3 regions of the Pantoea sp. Lu_F5_004 genome follow, and region 2 is predicted to be linked to each of the others. Evidence: predicted binding sites of a transcription regulator. Region 2 holds the regulator's gene; each other region holds the start of a gene.

Evidence for each region. Region 2 encodes ArgR, which controls arginine synthesis, uptake and breakdown. Its sites were predicted from a motif close to ANTGAATAAAAATACANT; they were not measured.
Region 1: the regulator ArgR is predicted to act here: its motif matches at 2,520-2,537, upstream of argF (ornithine carbamoyltransferase).
Region 3: the regulator ArgR is predicted to act here: its motif matches at 2,513-2,530, upstream of argC (N-acetyl-gamma-glutamyl-phosphate reductase).

The regions. Positions count from the first base shown of each region.
Region 1 is NZ_CP194946.1:3,616,933-3,621,476, forward strand. It holds gene ACR8BN_RS16805 (hypothetical protein) at 1-795, opposite strand, end outside; gene miaE (tRNA isopentenyl-2-thiomethyl-A-37 hydroxylase MiaE) at 1,167-1,928, opposite strand; gene rraB (ribonuclease E inhibitor RraB) at 1,983-2,399, opposite strand; gene argF (ornithine carbamoyltransferase) at 2,560-3,567, shown strand; gene pyrB (aspartate carbamoyltransferase) at 3,873-4,544, shown strand, end outside.
Region 2 is NZ_CP194946.1:543,439-547,982, forward strand. It holds gene ACR8BN_RS02625 (barstar family protein) at 33-302, shown strand; gene yhcN (peroxide/acid stress response protein YhcN) at 368-631, opposite strand; gene ACR8BN_RS02635 (YdgH/BhsA/McbA-like domain containing protein) at 725-991, opposite strand; gene yhcN (peroxide/acid stress response protein YhcN) at 1,080-1,343, opposite strand; gene argR (transcriptional regulator ArgR) at 1,817-2,287, opposite strand; gene mdh (malate dehydrogenase) at 2,716-3,654, shown strand.
Region 3 is NZ_CP194946.1:189,654-194,197, reverse strand. It holds gene ACR8BN_RS00905 (argininosuccinate synthase) at 1-589, opposite strand, end outside; gene argB (acetylglutamate kinase) at 614-1,390, opposite strand; gene argC (N-acetyl-gamma-glutamyl-phosphate reductase) at 1,405-2,409, opposite strand; gene argE (acetylornithine deacetylase) at 2,577-3,725, shown strand; gene ppc (phosphoenolpyruvate carboxylase) at 4,079-4,544, shown strand, end outside.

The DNA of each region.
Region 1 (4,544 bases), 1.0 Mb from region 2:
ATTTCCCAGCCCCTGACTGCCATAAATTTGAGAGGACAAGCGCCAGTTCGGCGAGAGCGAGTAATTCACATCGATAAAATGACGCCGCTGGTAGGCTTCCGCTTCGCCAAATGCGTAGGCGAGACGTCCGCGATTACCGGTATAGCTCAGTGCGCCGGTATAGATCGCATTAATTTTTCGTCGGTCCTGAGTTTGCAGGGCAAGACTCTCCGGCGAGTCGTGGCGAAGCGTTTTTGTCACGTACGCCAAATCCAGCCGTACCTTCTGCACGTTCAGCGCGCCGCTATAGCCTGAGTAACTGTTGCGTGACAAGCGATCCGTGGTGGTCAGCACGCCGATGTTTTTTAACTCCTGCCAGCCTGCTTTTCCATTAAATCCCGCGTGCCCGTCGCCCAGCTTCACTTTCAGATAGCGTTCACCAAACTTGCTGAAGCCGTGCGCGTCAGCTTTTTGCTGATGTCCGCCGCTGTCGTAAAGCAGGCCGCGCGTGGCAAAGTAGTCGCTGGCTCCCAGCCTGATCGCTCGGGTATAAGTTGCATCGAAACCCAGCCAGTCCCACTGATAGCCGGAACGAAAATTCAGGCTTGCCGCCTGTCCCCAGGCATTATGAACAGCGGTAGGCTGCGCTTCATTTTCCTTGAGATATTTCCAGTGATTACGCAGTCTGAGATCGAGTTGCGAATCACGCAGGAAAGCATTATCAGAGAACGATAATGCGTCGGAAAAGTCAGCCCATGCGTCATATGGCTGCAAAAACAGTAAAATAAATAACGGAATACAGCGCTTTCCCTTCATTTTTATGACTCCTTCCATTAAATGCCTGTTAGCAATAACTGGACGCCCGAAAAAAGTCGCTGATTCTTTTCCCCGGCTATACCCGGTGCAAAAAAAACCTGATTCACAACCCTCTCTGGCAAAGAGGAATTATGAATCAGGTTTTGCTTGAAAAATAACAACCCTAATCCGGCAAGAGCACTATAGTTATTCCTAAAAGAAAAAACAGAAGAGATAAAATATTCTGTGAGGAGTGACTCAAATTATATTTATCGGAAGTAACGCATTCACATTAGACTAATAGTTAATATTTATCTTTTTATTATTAATAAAATCAACCCGGTTCAATATAAAAAAATAAACGGCCATCGTAAGAGCGCCGTTTACTGTTATCAGAACGCCGGTACGCCGCTGTGAAAGCGTAATTCGTTGTCAGGTTCGCTGATTAACCGCCCTTCTGTTGCCCCAATTGCCTTCACCCGCGGCGTAATATCTCTGGTGGCAATCTGCGCCGCCAGGGTTAAATAGTCCTGATAATGCCGCGCCTCTGAGCGCAGCAGCGACAGATAGAACTTCGCCAGTTCGTCATCAAGATAAGGTGCCAGACTGGCGAAACGCTCGCAGGAGCGCGCCTCGATGTAAGCACCGCATATCAGCTTATCCACCAGCGTTTCCGGTTCATGGGTGGTGACTTCGCGCAGCAGCGATTTGGCATAGCGGCTGGAGGTGATCTTCTGATAGACCAGCCCGCGCGACTGCATAATTTCCCACACCTGATAGAAGTGATGCAGCTCCTCTTTAATCAGCAGCACCATCTTCTCCACCAGTTCATCCGCCCACGGCAGCGCATTGCGCACGATGATACGTTTCGTGAGGTTCTTATGGGCGTTGATAAAGTCGCTGTCACCATCTTCGCGGAAGATAAAATCTTCATAGGGTTTCAGCCATGCCAGAATGGCGTCGCCGCTGGGTTTGTCGGCAACATATTTGCGGATCAACCACACCGCGGTCTGCGCGGCTTTCAGTTCGCACACCAGATGGTCGGTTAACAGCAGGGTCAGATTTTCCGGCTTGCGCGCCTCATCAATCCAGGCCTGTGGCGTGCGGCAGTGCAGAAACTGATAGATTGGTTCAAGTAAGGGTGCGTAGTTCATGATGTTAAAACAGGTGGCAGGGGTGACAGGCGGAGAACTCTCCGCCCCGGCTACTTAGTGGCGAATACCATCATCATCTTCATCTTCGATGGCGTCGTCATCTTCATCTTCGGCATCGGGATCTTCAAAATAGGTGCCCCAGCCGTCGTAATCGACGTTGTACTTACCAATCAGATTCACCAGCTGCTCAACCTGCACATCGATCAGTTCAGGCTTCAGGGCGGATTCGCTGATGATGTCGACGCACATCACGGTGGTGCCATCTTCCAGCTCCAGCTCTTCCGGCTCGGTTACTTCATAACCCAGCTTGAATGCATCAACGGCCGCTTTTTCCAGCGAATCAAAATTATTGCATGAGAGATGGTGCTCGATGGTATAGAGCGCATCAGGATCGCTGCCATCCTCCAGCAGCTCTTCGATAATCTGCCGCGTCTCTTCCTGCTGCTCTTCCAGTAATGCTTCATATGCCATGACGATATCCTCTCTGAGTTCGGCAATAATCAATTATTTTCCCATACTGCCCGTCGCGCCACTACACAAAACGAAAAGTTTATTAGCCCTGCACTTGAAAATGCATATTCATACGGTTAGATTGAATTTTAATTCACTTTAATGATTACCGGAGTGTTGTATGAGTCAGCTGTATCAGCGCCATTTCCTCAGGCTTCTGGATTTTACGCCCGCCGAGATTGATCACCTGCTTACCCTTTCCGCGGAATTGAAACAGGCCAAAAAAAGCGCCCAGGAAGTGCAGCATCTGAAAGGTAAAAATATCGCGCTCATCTTCGAAAAAGACTCGACCCGTACCCGATGCTCTTTCGAAGTTGCCGCTTACGATCAGGGTGCGAACGTCACCTATCTTGGCCCGAGTGGCAGCCAGATCGGCCATAAAGAGTCGATGCGCGATACCGCGCGGGTGCTGGGCCGGATGTTCGATGGCATTCAGTATCGCGGTTACGGTCAGGAACTGGTGGAAACGCTGGCGGAACATGCCGGTGTGCCGGTGTGGAACGGTCTGACCACCGAGTTTCATCCGACCCAGCTGCTGGCCGATCTGCTGACCATGCAGGAGCATCTGCCAGGCAAAAAGCTCAGCGAGATGGCGCTGGTTTATGTAGGTGATGCGCGTAACAACATGGGTAACACCATGCTGGAAGCCGCCGCACAGGTGGGGCTGGATCTGCGTCTGGTGGCACCGAAGAGCTGCTGGCCAGAGGAGCAACTGGTGGCGCAGTGCCGTGAAGCTGCGCAGCAGACCGGCGGGAAAATCACCCTCACCGAACATATTGCCGACGGCGTGAAAGGCGCTGACTTTATCTACACCGATGTCTGGGTGTCGATGGGCGAAGCCAAAGCGGTGTGGGCCGAGCGTATCGCGCTGCTGCGTGACTATCAGGTGAATCGGGCGATGCTCGATCTGACCGGCAACCCGCAGGTTAAATTCCTGCACTGCCTGCCCGCCTTCCACGACGATCAGACCACGCTGGGCCAGCAGATGGCGGAACAGTACGATCTGCCCAACGGCATGGAAGTGAGCAATGAGGTGTTTGAGTCACCACACAGCATTGTGTTCGACCAGGCCGAGAACCGGATGCACACGATTAAAGCGGTAATGGTGGCCACACTGGGCCAGCGCTGACCGCGCAGCTGAGGACGCTGAGTCGCGCCCGCTCATAGCGGGCGATTCACCGTCTGATCTGGCCCGGCCTCTGATCGGCCAGGCAGGCGCAAACGTTTTCCTCTTGCTGCCCCACCGCGAACGGGTATAATGCGGCCCAATTTGCCGGAGGAAATATGCTACAGCACAGCGGACAATTTGACGCTCAATCACGCCTGACCGCAGGCGGTGCTACTGTTTCTTTCGGTCATCGACCCGATCTTAAAAAAGCCCCTTAAGCAGGGGCTTTTTTTTGTCCGCAATCCGGCCGCGCAGAGGAGAAAGCTATGGCTAACCCGCTATATCGCAAACACATTATTTCAATTAACGACCTCAGTCGTGAAGAGCTGGAACTGGCGTTGCACACCGCCGCAAAGCTTAAAGCCCATCCGCAGCCGGAACTGCTGAAGCACAAGGTTATCGCCAGCTGCTTCTTTGAGGCGTCGACCCGTACCCGCCTGTCGTTTGAAACCGCAATTCATCGCCTCGGCGCGTCAGCGGTGGGCTTTGCTGACGGCAGTAATACGTCGCTGGGCAAAAAAGGCGAAACCCTGGCCGACACCATTTCAGTGATTAGCACCTACGTCGATGCGATCGTGATGCGTCACCCGCAGGAAGGCGCGGCGCGGCTGGCGACCGAGTTCTCCGGCGGCATCCCGATTCTCAACGCCGGTGACGGCGCGAACCAGCATCCGACCCAGACGCTGCTTGATCTCTTTACCATTCAGGAGACGCAGAGCCGTCTTAATCAGCTGAATGTGGCGATGGTCGGCGACCTGAAGTATGGCCGAACCGTCCACTCCCTGACCCAGGCGCTGGCGAAGTTTGACGGCAACCGCTTCTTCTTTATCGCGCCCGATGCGCTGGCGATGCCGGCCTATATCACCGACATGCTGGATGAGAAGAATATCAGCTGGTCACGTCACGACAGCTTTGAAGAGGTGATGCCGCAGCTCGAT
Region 2 (4,544 bases):
TCGCCCGCAGACGGAGCATGGGAGCCGTCAGCATGAAAATCGAGCGTTTTGATTTTAATGAAATTGTCGATCAGGCCCATTTCTTCCGCCAGTTCAGCGAGCGATTTGCGCTGGAGGAGCGCCGCATCTGCGATCTGGATGGATTATGGGATGTGGTGACGGGCGATCTGTTACCGCTGCCGCTGGAGATTGAGTTTGTTAATCTGGGCAGGGGACAGCGACGTCGTTATGGCGCGCTGATTCTGTTATTTGATGAAGCGGAAGAGGAGCTGGAAGGTCAGCTTCATTTTAACGTCAGATAAAACGTCAGATGAAAAAAGGCCCCGGCGAGCGGGGCCAAAGGGTTCGTCATACATCTGACGAGGAATTACTTATAAAGCTGTGCGGTGATGTGATAGTTATCGCCGGTGCGCGCCTCAATAACTTTATAGGCACTGGCACCCTGTTCATCCGCTTTCTGAGAAAGCTCAGCGCGGTAATCCATTGGCGATCCCGCGGTTCCACTGATGGTCACGGTGCCCGCAGGCTGCAGGTTCTGCGTCTGATCGCCGGTGACCAGCTGTGCGGCTGATGCACCGAACGCCATAACGGAAAGCAGACTGACTGTAGCGATGGTTGTTTTAATATTCATGATTATCTCCTCAATACATTCAACAACCTGCGGTTACTCGTAAAGGCGGGTCGTCGATATCTTCTGACGCCCTTCAGGCGTCATCACGGTTAATTATTTATAAAGCTCAGCGGTAACGTGCCAGGTGTTATCCTGGTTGTTTTCGATGATGCGATAGTGGCTCGCGCCCTGGGCATCCGCTTTCTCTGACAGCACCTGACGGATATGCGTCTGGTCGCCATTTCGTCCACCAATGCTGATGGTCTGATTCATTGGCTGCAGACCCTGTGCCTGTTCGCTGGACACCAGGCTGGCGGCGTTAGCACCCACTGAGAACAGGGATGCCAGACTCAGTGCAGCGATAGCTAATTTCATTTTCATGGTCAACTCTCCTGAAATTTATGCTTCAGCTCTCCGGAGCGCAAAAGGGCGCGTCAGACAGAGAGCAGATGGAATTATCGGTTACGCCTTAGTTATACAGTGCGGCGGTAGCGTGATAGTTGCCGTTGTTGTATGCCTCAATCACGCGATAGGCTTTTGCGCCCTGCTGATCGGCTTTGTCGCTGAGTTTCTGTTTGATATCCATCGGTGAACCCGCCACGCCGCTGACACTGATGGTGCCGACAGCCTGCAGATTCTGTGCCTGTGACGCATCAATAGATTCTGCTGCCACAGCACCAAATGATAGGGCTGAGAGAATACTCAGGGTAGCAATAGTAGTTTTTACGTTCATAGATTTTTCCTCGTCGTCTATTTTTATCTTTTTATTTAGTGTGATTTGCATCACGAAAAGAAGTATAGAATTAATAACGGAAGAAATTAATACCCCGCTAATAATGTTTTTTTGTGATTCTTTATCCTTATGGCTACTTTTAATAACTTAACGTTATAAAAAAAGGATAAAAAGTAACCTTTAAGCCACTTTTAATTGCAAAAACAGTGAGATAGATCACTTTAACTTTTAGTGCGAAAGTGGAGGTGTATCGGGCTGGAGTTTGATCTGGATCCGGGCAATGGTGCCGGTTCAGTGATGTAAAGCAGTGTAAAATAGCGCAGAAAGTGAAGCAGAGTTATCGATCTGACCAACAGCCGGACGTGTTAAAGCAGGCTTATTACTTATCCAGAGCGGGTAATTGTTGTGAAAAGGGGTGAGCAGAGAGAACGAACTGACGATCTGGCGCATGATGGCCGGTCGTCAGTCCGCGATCAGAGTTCCTGTTCAAACAGGGTGAGGATGGCACCGTGCAGCTGCTTAACGGTGAAGTCGCGCGCGCGGGTGATAAAGATTGTGTCATCACCCGCGATGGTACCCAGAATCCCGTGCGACTTACCCAGTGAATCCAGCATACGTGCAATCAGCTGTGCTGCGCCGGGACTGGTATGAATCACCACCAGGGCATCGTTGTAGTCGATATCCAGTACCAGGTTTTTTAACGGGCTGGTGGTGGTCGGTACACCCAACTCAGCGGGCAGGCAATAGACCATCTCCATCCTGGCATTCCGGGTGCGCACTGCGCCAAACTTGGTCAGCATCCGCGAGACTTTGGACTGATTGATATTTTCAAAGCCCTCATCCTGAAGCGCCTGAACAATTTCGCCCTGGGAACTGAATTTTTCTTCTTTTAATAAGGCTTTGAAAGCCTTAACCAGATCGTCTTGTTTCGATGGGTTTCGCATAGGTTACCAATAAATAGAGAAAATAACCGCGCATCCGCCCGCGGCAGAGTGGTGATTATGCATTTATATGCATTTTTATGCAATCGTTCGATTGATGAGCAGCGTCCGGGCGGCTAGCGGGCGGCGATAATAGCAAATAAATCCGCTCAGACCAAAACACGCGTCACAGCCCCGGAAGGCGAAGGTTGCAAAGTTGTTATATTATTGGTGGTGTAGTAACAGAAAACGCACGTAGCCGTTCTCTGTCTGACGACGGCAAAGTTGTCGGTCATTCAGGTGCAATGATAAGTAACTTTTGAATCCGGAGATTAAGTGTGAAAACACGTAGAATTAACAACGGATATTTATCATCGCCTGAGCAGTTGATTAAGGTCTGACACAGATAGAATTTCGGCCCATCTCTGCCCCACCTTAATAAGGAGTTAAGAATGAAAGTTGCCGTTCTCGGTGCCGCTGGCGGCATAGGCCAGGCGCTCGCACTTCTGCTCAAAACCCAGCTTCCCGCAGGTTCAGAACTCTCACTGTATGACATCGCGCCGGTTACGCCGGGTGTTGCCGTTGATCTCAGCCATATTCCTACCGCAGTGGCTATTCAGGGATTCAGTGGAGAAGACGCCACGCCTGCTTTACAGGGTGCCGATGTGGTACTGATTTCCGCTGGTGTCGCACGTAAGCCCGGTATGGATCGCGCCGACCTGTTTAACGTTAACGCAGGTATCGTCCGTAACCTGATCGAACAGGTTGCCACAACGGCACCTAAAGCGTTGATTGGTGTCATCACCAATCCGGTCAATACCACCGTGGCCATTGCGGCAGAAGTGCTGAAAAAGCACGGTGTTTACGACAAAAATCGGCTGTTCGGCGTGACCACGCTGGATATCATTCGCGCCAATACTTTTGTGGCTGCATTGAAAGGCAAGCAGCCTGACCAGGTGGAAGTCCCGGTCATTGGTGGCCACTCCGGCGTAACCATTCTGCCGCTGCTGTCGCAGGTTAAAGGCGTCAGCTTCAGCGATCAGGAAGTGGCCGATCTGACCAAACGCATCCAGAATGCTGGCACCGAAGTGGTGGAAGCCAAAGCGGGTGGCGGCTCGGCCACGCTGTCGATGGGCCAGGCAGCCGCACGTTTCGGTTTGTCACTGGTACGCGCGCTGAAGGGTGAAGCTAATGTGGTGGAGTGTGCTTACGTAGAAGGCGAGGGTGAACATGCGCGCTTCTTCTCGCAGCCGCTGCTGCTGGGTAAAAACGGTGTGGCTGAACGCAGACCGATTGGTACCCTCAGCACTTACGAACAACAGGCGCTGTCAGGCATGCTGGATACGCTGAAGAAAGATATCGCCCAGGGCGAAGAGTTCGTTAAGCAGTAACTGACGGTTCAGACTTGCAATAACGCCCGGCTTTGCCGGGCGTTTTACTTGTTGGCAAATCCAGGCCCGTCTTGCTTTAAGATTGAGCCCGCGAAGGGAACACGGTCAGATCGGAAAGACGCAAAAGCTGTTATCCATGACGTGCTCGGCCCGCGCGATTACGCACCTCATCCCTGAGGTGCGCCCGTTGCCGGGCCAACGCTTTGCGCTGTTCAAAAACGCTCCCGGCGTTTTTGTCCGTGGCACGGGACGCTTCCTCCTCTGACCGTGTCCCTGCGCTTCAGGTTTATGCACCGCTGTAAGATTAAAACTGATCAGAGTGTGTCAGCAGAATGAAAATGCCCGGCTTAGCCGTAATGCCAGTCAGTTAAGCGACAGGTGATAACGCAGTCTGGTGCCGGGCAGGGGCTGGCGGTCCTCGCGCCGCTGCGCGGTTCCTTCACGTCATTCCTCTGCCTGACGGACCGCCGGGGATGGCACATCCTGTGCCGCCCCGCCTTTCGCCCGCGTCCTGCGGGCTCTCCTGGCAGACTCATTCTGTTCAGCGCTGCGGATTGCCTGCCCCTGCCCGGCACCGGCCTGCTCTGAAACTTCAGTGTGTATTGTTAAAAAGGGCACGAGAGTGGAGGCCTGAGCGCCTCTGCTGCTGAAAGGGCTATCCGCAGCGCTGAGGCGTGACGGTGGGCCAGAAGTCCACGCCGGGAAGCGTGGACAGGTCGGGGCCGGCCAGGGAGGGCCGATCCCCGAACGGTTCGCCGGCACGACGTCAAAGCCGAAGGTACCGCCTGAGCGGCGCGAGGACGGCCCGGCAGCAGCAGAGGTGCGCTGGCCCGCACTGCGGCTCGCACGCCCGGAAAAAAAGCTGCCACGTTTGAGCGTGACAGCCTTTA
Region 3 (4,544 bases), 350 kb from region 2:
CCAGCACGCCACCTTCGGTGGAGATGTGCCAGGCGTTCTCGTCGCGGCTGTAGATTTTCTCCAGTGACGCGGTGGTCGGAATGTTGCGCTCTTTCAGGTAGTCCAGCAGCGCTTCACGTGAACGCAGGTTCCATTCACGCCACGGGGCCACCACTTTCAGCTGTGGTGCCAGCGCGGTGTAGGTGGTTTCGAAACGCACCTGGTCATTACCTTTACCGGTTGCGCCGTGACACAGCGCATCCGCACCCACTTTCAGCGCCAGCTCAACCTGTGCTTTAGCGATGATAGGACGCGCCATTGAAGTACCCAGCAGATAGGTGCCTTCATAGAGGGCGCCAGTCTGCAGCACCGGATAAACATAGTCGCTGATGAACTCTTCACGCAGGTCAACCACGTGGCATTCAGATGCGCCGGACTGCAGGGCTTTCTTCTCTACACCTTCCAGATCGCCGCGCTCCTGACCGATATCTGCGACAAAAGCGACGACTTCACAGCCGCCGTAGTTCTCTTTCAGCCATGGAATGATGGCCGAAGTATCAAGACCACCGGAGTAAGCCAGAACGATTTTTTTGATGTTTTGCGTTTGCATTTCGTAATCCTTGAATCAGAGTCGTTAAGCGAGAATCCGGGTGCCAATCGACACGCCGTTAAACAGGTCAGGCAGCCGCTCAGCGTGACGCCAGCTGGCAATATCCACCGGGCGGCCCAGGGTTCGCGCTGCATCAAGCGCAGCGTGCACTTTCACAATCATGCCGTCGGTAATAATGCCCTGGGTAATCAGCTGCTCAGCTTTGTCGGCGGTCATCTCTTCGATGCGCTGACCTTTGCCGTCGAGAATACCACTGACGTCTGACAACAGGACCAGATCAGCGCCCAGCGTCGAGGCCAGTGCGGTCGCCGCCTGATCAGCGTTGACGTTCATCAGGTCGCCGCTGTCAGTAATACCAATTGAGCTCACCACCGGCATATAACCGGCCGCCAGCAGGGTGTTCAGCAATGCCGGATCGCCCGGCATTGCGTGGCCAACATGGCCGAGTTCTTCATCAAACGGTGTGACATTCACGATGCCCGCATCGCCCAGGCAGAGGCCTACCGCGTTGATGCCCGATTTTTTTGCCCAGGCCAGCAGCGTTTTATTCGCGGTTCCTGCCAGCGCACCGGTAATAATGTCGATCTGATCGGCTGGTGTGACACGCAGGCCATTTTTCTTCTTCACCGGCAGCGCCAGCTTTTTCATCAGTTCATCCACCAGGCAACCGCCGCCGTGGACAATGATCAGCGGACGCTGATGGGCGCTGCGGTAGGTCAACAGCGCTTCAAACAGGCGGGCCAGCGCTTCTTCGCTGTCTAACAACACACCGCCCAGCTTGATAATCAATGGATTGGTCATGGTTTATTTATCCGTTAAATCAGTGACTGCGTTTCAGGGAAGCCGAACCGGATGTTCAGGCACTGTACCGCCTGCGATGCCGCGCCTTTCAGCAGATTATCTTCGGCTGCCACGACAATCAGATGCTCACCCTGCACTTCAAAACCGATATCGCAGTAAGGCAGACCCACAACGGCTTTCAGCGCCGGTACGCCCTGCTCGTAGAGCCGCACCAGTGGCTTGTTGTCATAGGCGCGATGGAAAACTGCGGCAATATCTTCACGGCTGACACCCGCTTTCAGACGGCAGGTAATCGTCGCCAGGATCCCGCGCGGGAAGTTACCCAGATGCGGAGTGAAGATCACCGGCGTACCAAGGTGCGCAACGATTTCCGGGTGATGACGATGATTGAACAGGCCGTAAGGCTGCAGGCTCACTTCGCAGAAGCTGGTGCCGACATTGGCTTTACGTCCGGCACCGCTCACGCCGCTGGTGGCGTTAATTACCGGCCATTGCGCCTCGTTTAACAGTCCGGCATCCACCAGGGGCTTCAGCGCCAGCTGCGCAGCGGTTGGGTAGCAACCTGGCACAGCCACCAGCTGCGCCTGCTGGATTTTCTCATGCTGATATTCGGCAAGGCCGTAAACGGCTTTGTCCAGCCAGTCGCCATGCTGATGGGTGAAGCCATAAAAGCGGGTATAAAAATCAGCGTCATTAACGCGGAACGCGCCCGACAGGTCGAATACCACACAGCCAGCCTTGAGAAATTCCGGCGCCAGGTCGTGGCTGACTTCGTGGGCCGTCGCCAGGAACACCACATCCACCTTATCTGCCCACTCGGCCGCGCTGCTCAGCGGCTGCAGCGGCAAATCCACCACACCTTTCAGCTGCGGATGGAGATCGGAGAGGCGCTTGCCGGCATCAGGGCTTTGCGCCGAAACCGCCAAAGCGGTTATGTTGATATGTGGATGGCGATTCAGGAAGGTGGCAAGCTCTGTGCCAGCATAACCACTGGCACCAACGATCAGCGTATTCAACATCAGGCTGTAACCCTTTTTACAGTCGCACGTTCCGGGTCGCGGCCTTGCCCCGTTACCCGCCCTGTCATCTGCAGTGATTTAAGGTTCCCTTGCAGAGGACGTTAATGTATTTTTATTCACTATTACTGCATGAATATGGATACATCCTAACCCAAGGACCGCCAACAGTGAAGACAAAATTACCGCCTTTTATTGAACTGTACCGCCAGTTAATCGCTACACCGTCGATCAGCGCAACCGATGCCGCACTGGATCAGAGTAATGAAACTTTAATCAATTTGCTGGCCGGCTGGTTCCGCGACCTCGGCTTCAGCGTTGAAGTGCAGCCGGTGCCCGGCACCCGCAATAAATTTAATATGCTGGCGCGCACCGGAAGCGGTGCGGGCGGCCTGCTGTTAGCGGGTCACACCGATACCGTTCCTTTTGACGATGGCCGCTGGACACGCGATCCCTTTACCCTGACCGAGCACGACAACAAGCTCTATGGCCTGGGTACGGCAGACATGAAAGGCTTCTTCGCCTTTATTCTCGATACACTGCGCGATGTGGATGTCAGCACGCTGAGCAAACCGCTCTATATCCTCGCTACGGCCGATGAAGAGACCACCATGGCTGGCGCCAAATATTTTTCTGAATCGACGCAGCTGCGTCCCGACTGCGCCATCATCGGTGAACCAACCTCACTTAAACCGGTGCGTGCGCACAAAGGTCACCTGTCGAATGTGATCCGTATCGAGGGGAAATCGGGCCACTCCAGCGATCCCGCACGTGGCGTTAACGCCATTGAACTGATGCATGAGTCGATCACCCATCTGATGCAACTGCGCAATACGCTGCAGGAGCGTTATCACCATGACGGTTTTGCCATCCCCTATCCCACCATGAACTTCGGCCATATTCATGGCGGTGACGCCGCTAACCGTATCTGCGCCTGCTGTGAACTGCATATGGATATTCGTCCACTGCCGGGCCTGTCGCTGAACGATCTCGATGGGCTACTGAATGAGGCGCTGGCACCGGTCAGTGCGCGCTGGCCGGGCCGTGTCACGGTGGCTGAACTGCATCCGCCGATTCCTGGCTACGAGTGCCCGGCAGATCATGAACTGGTCAATGTGGTCGAGAAATTACTGGGTATACCCACTGAGATGGTGAACTACTGCACCGAAGCGCCTTTTATTCAGCAGCTCTGCCCGACGCTGGTACTGGGTCCGGGGTCGATTGAGCAGGCACATCAGCCAGACGAATTTATTGATACTGCATTTATTAAGCCGACAAGGGCGCTTATCAGTCAGGTTGTGCAGCATTTTTGCCACTGATTAACAGCAAATGGGGCATTTCACTGCATTAACAGTAAAATGCCCCTTCATTGTGCGGGATTTAGCGATAAGAATAACTTATCCCGCTTCGTTCCCGATAAATTCTACGAATTTCCGTTATTTAGCCACATCTTCAGCGCACTTTAACGCATTTGACGAACGCAACATTACGTGGCTAGATAAAAGACGATGTTATGCCCAGCGGGTGATTATTCAGAGCGTTTCAGAATGTGGACAGGCGGCAACGGAGCCGGTTCCCTGTAGATTAGGGGGAACATGGCGTTGCTGATTTTTCTGCTGCCTGAAAGGTCGGGTGTAGAAGTTTTTCAAGACGATAAGGGTGTCAGGGTCCAATGAACGAACAATATTCCGCAATGCGAAGTAATGTCAGTATGCTCGGCAAACTGCTCGGGGATACGATTAAGGATGCACTGGGAGAGAACATCCTCGACCAGGTGGAAACCATCCGTAAGCTCTCCAAGTCATCCCGTGCAGGAAATGACACTCATCGTAAAGAACTGCTCAATACGCTGCAGAACCTCTCCAACGAGGAGCTTTTGCCGGTTGCACGCGCTTTTAGCCAGTTTCTGAACCTCACCAACGTGGCTGAGCAGTATCAGACCATCTCGCAAAGTGGCGAGGGTGAGAACCATCCCGAACTGCTGAAAAAGACCTTTGATACCCTGAAGCAGCAGAAAGATATCAGCGAAAGCGACATCCTTGCGGCCATTGAATCGCTGTCGCTGGAACTGGTGCTGACGGCTCACCCGACTGAAATCACCCGCCGTACGCTGATTCACAAGCTGGTCGAAGTTAACA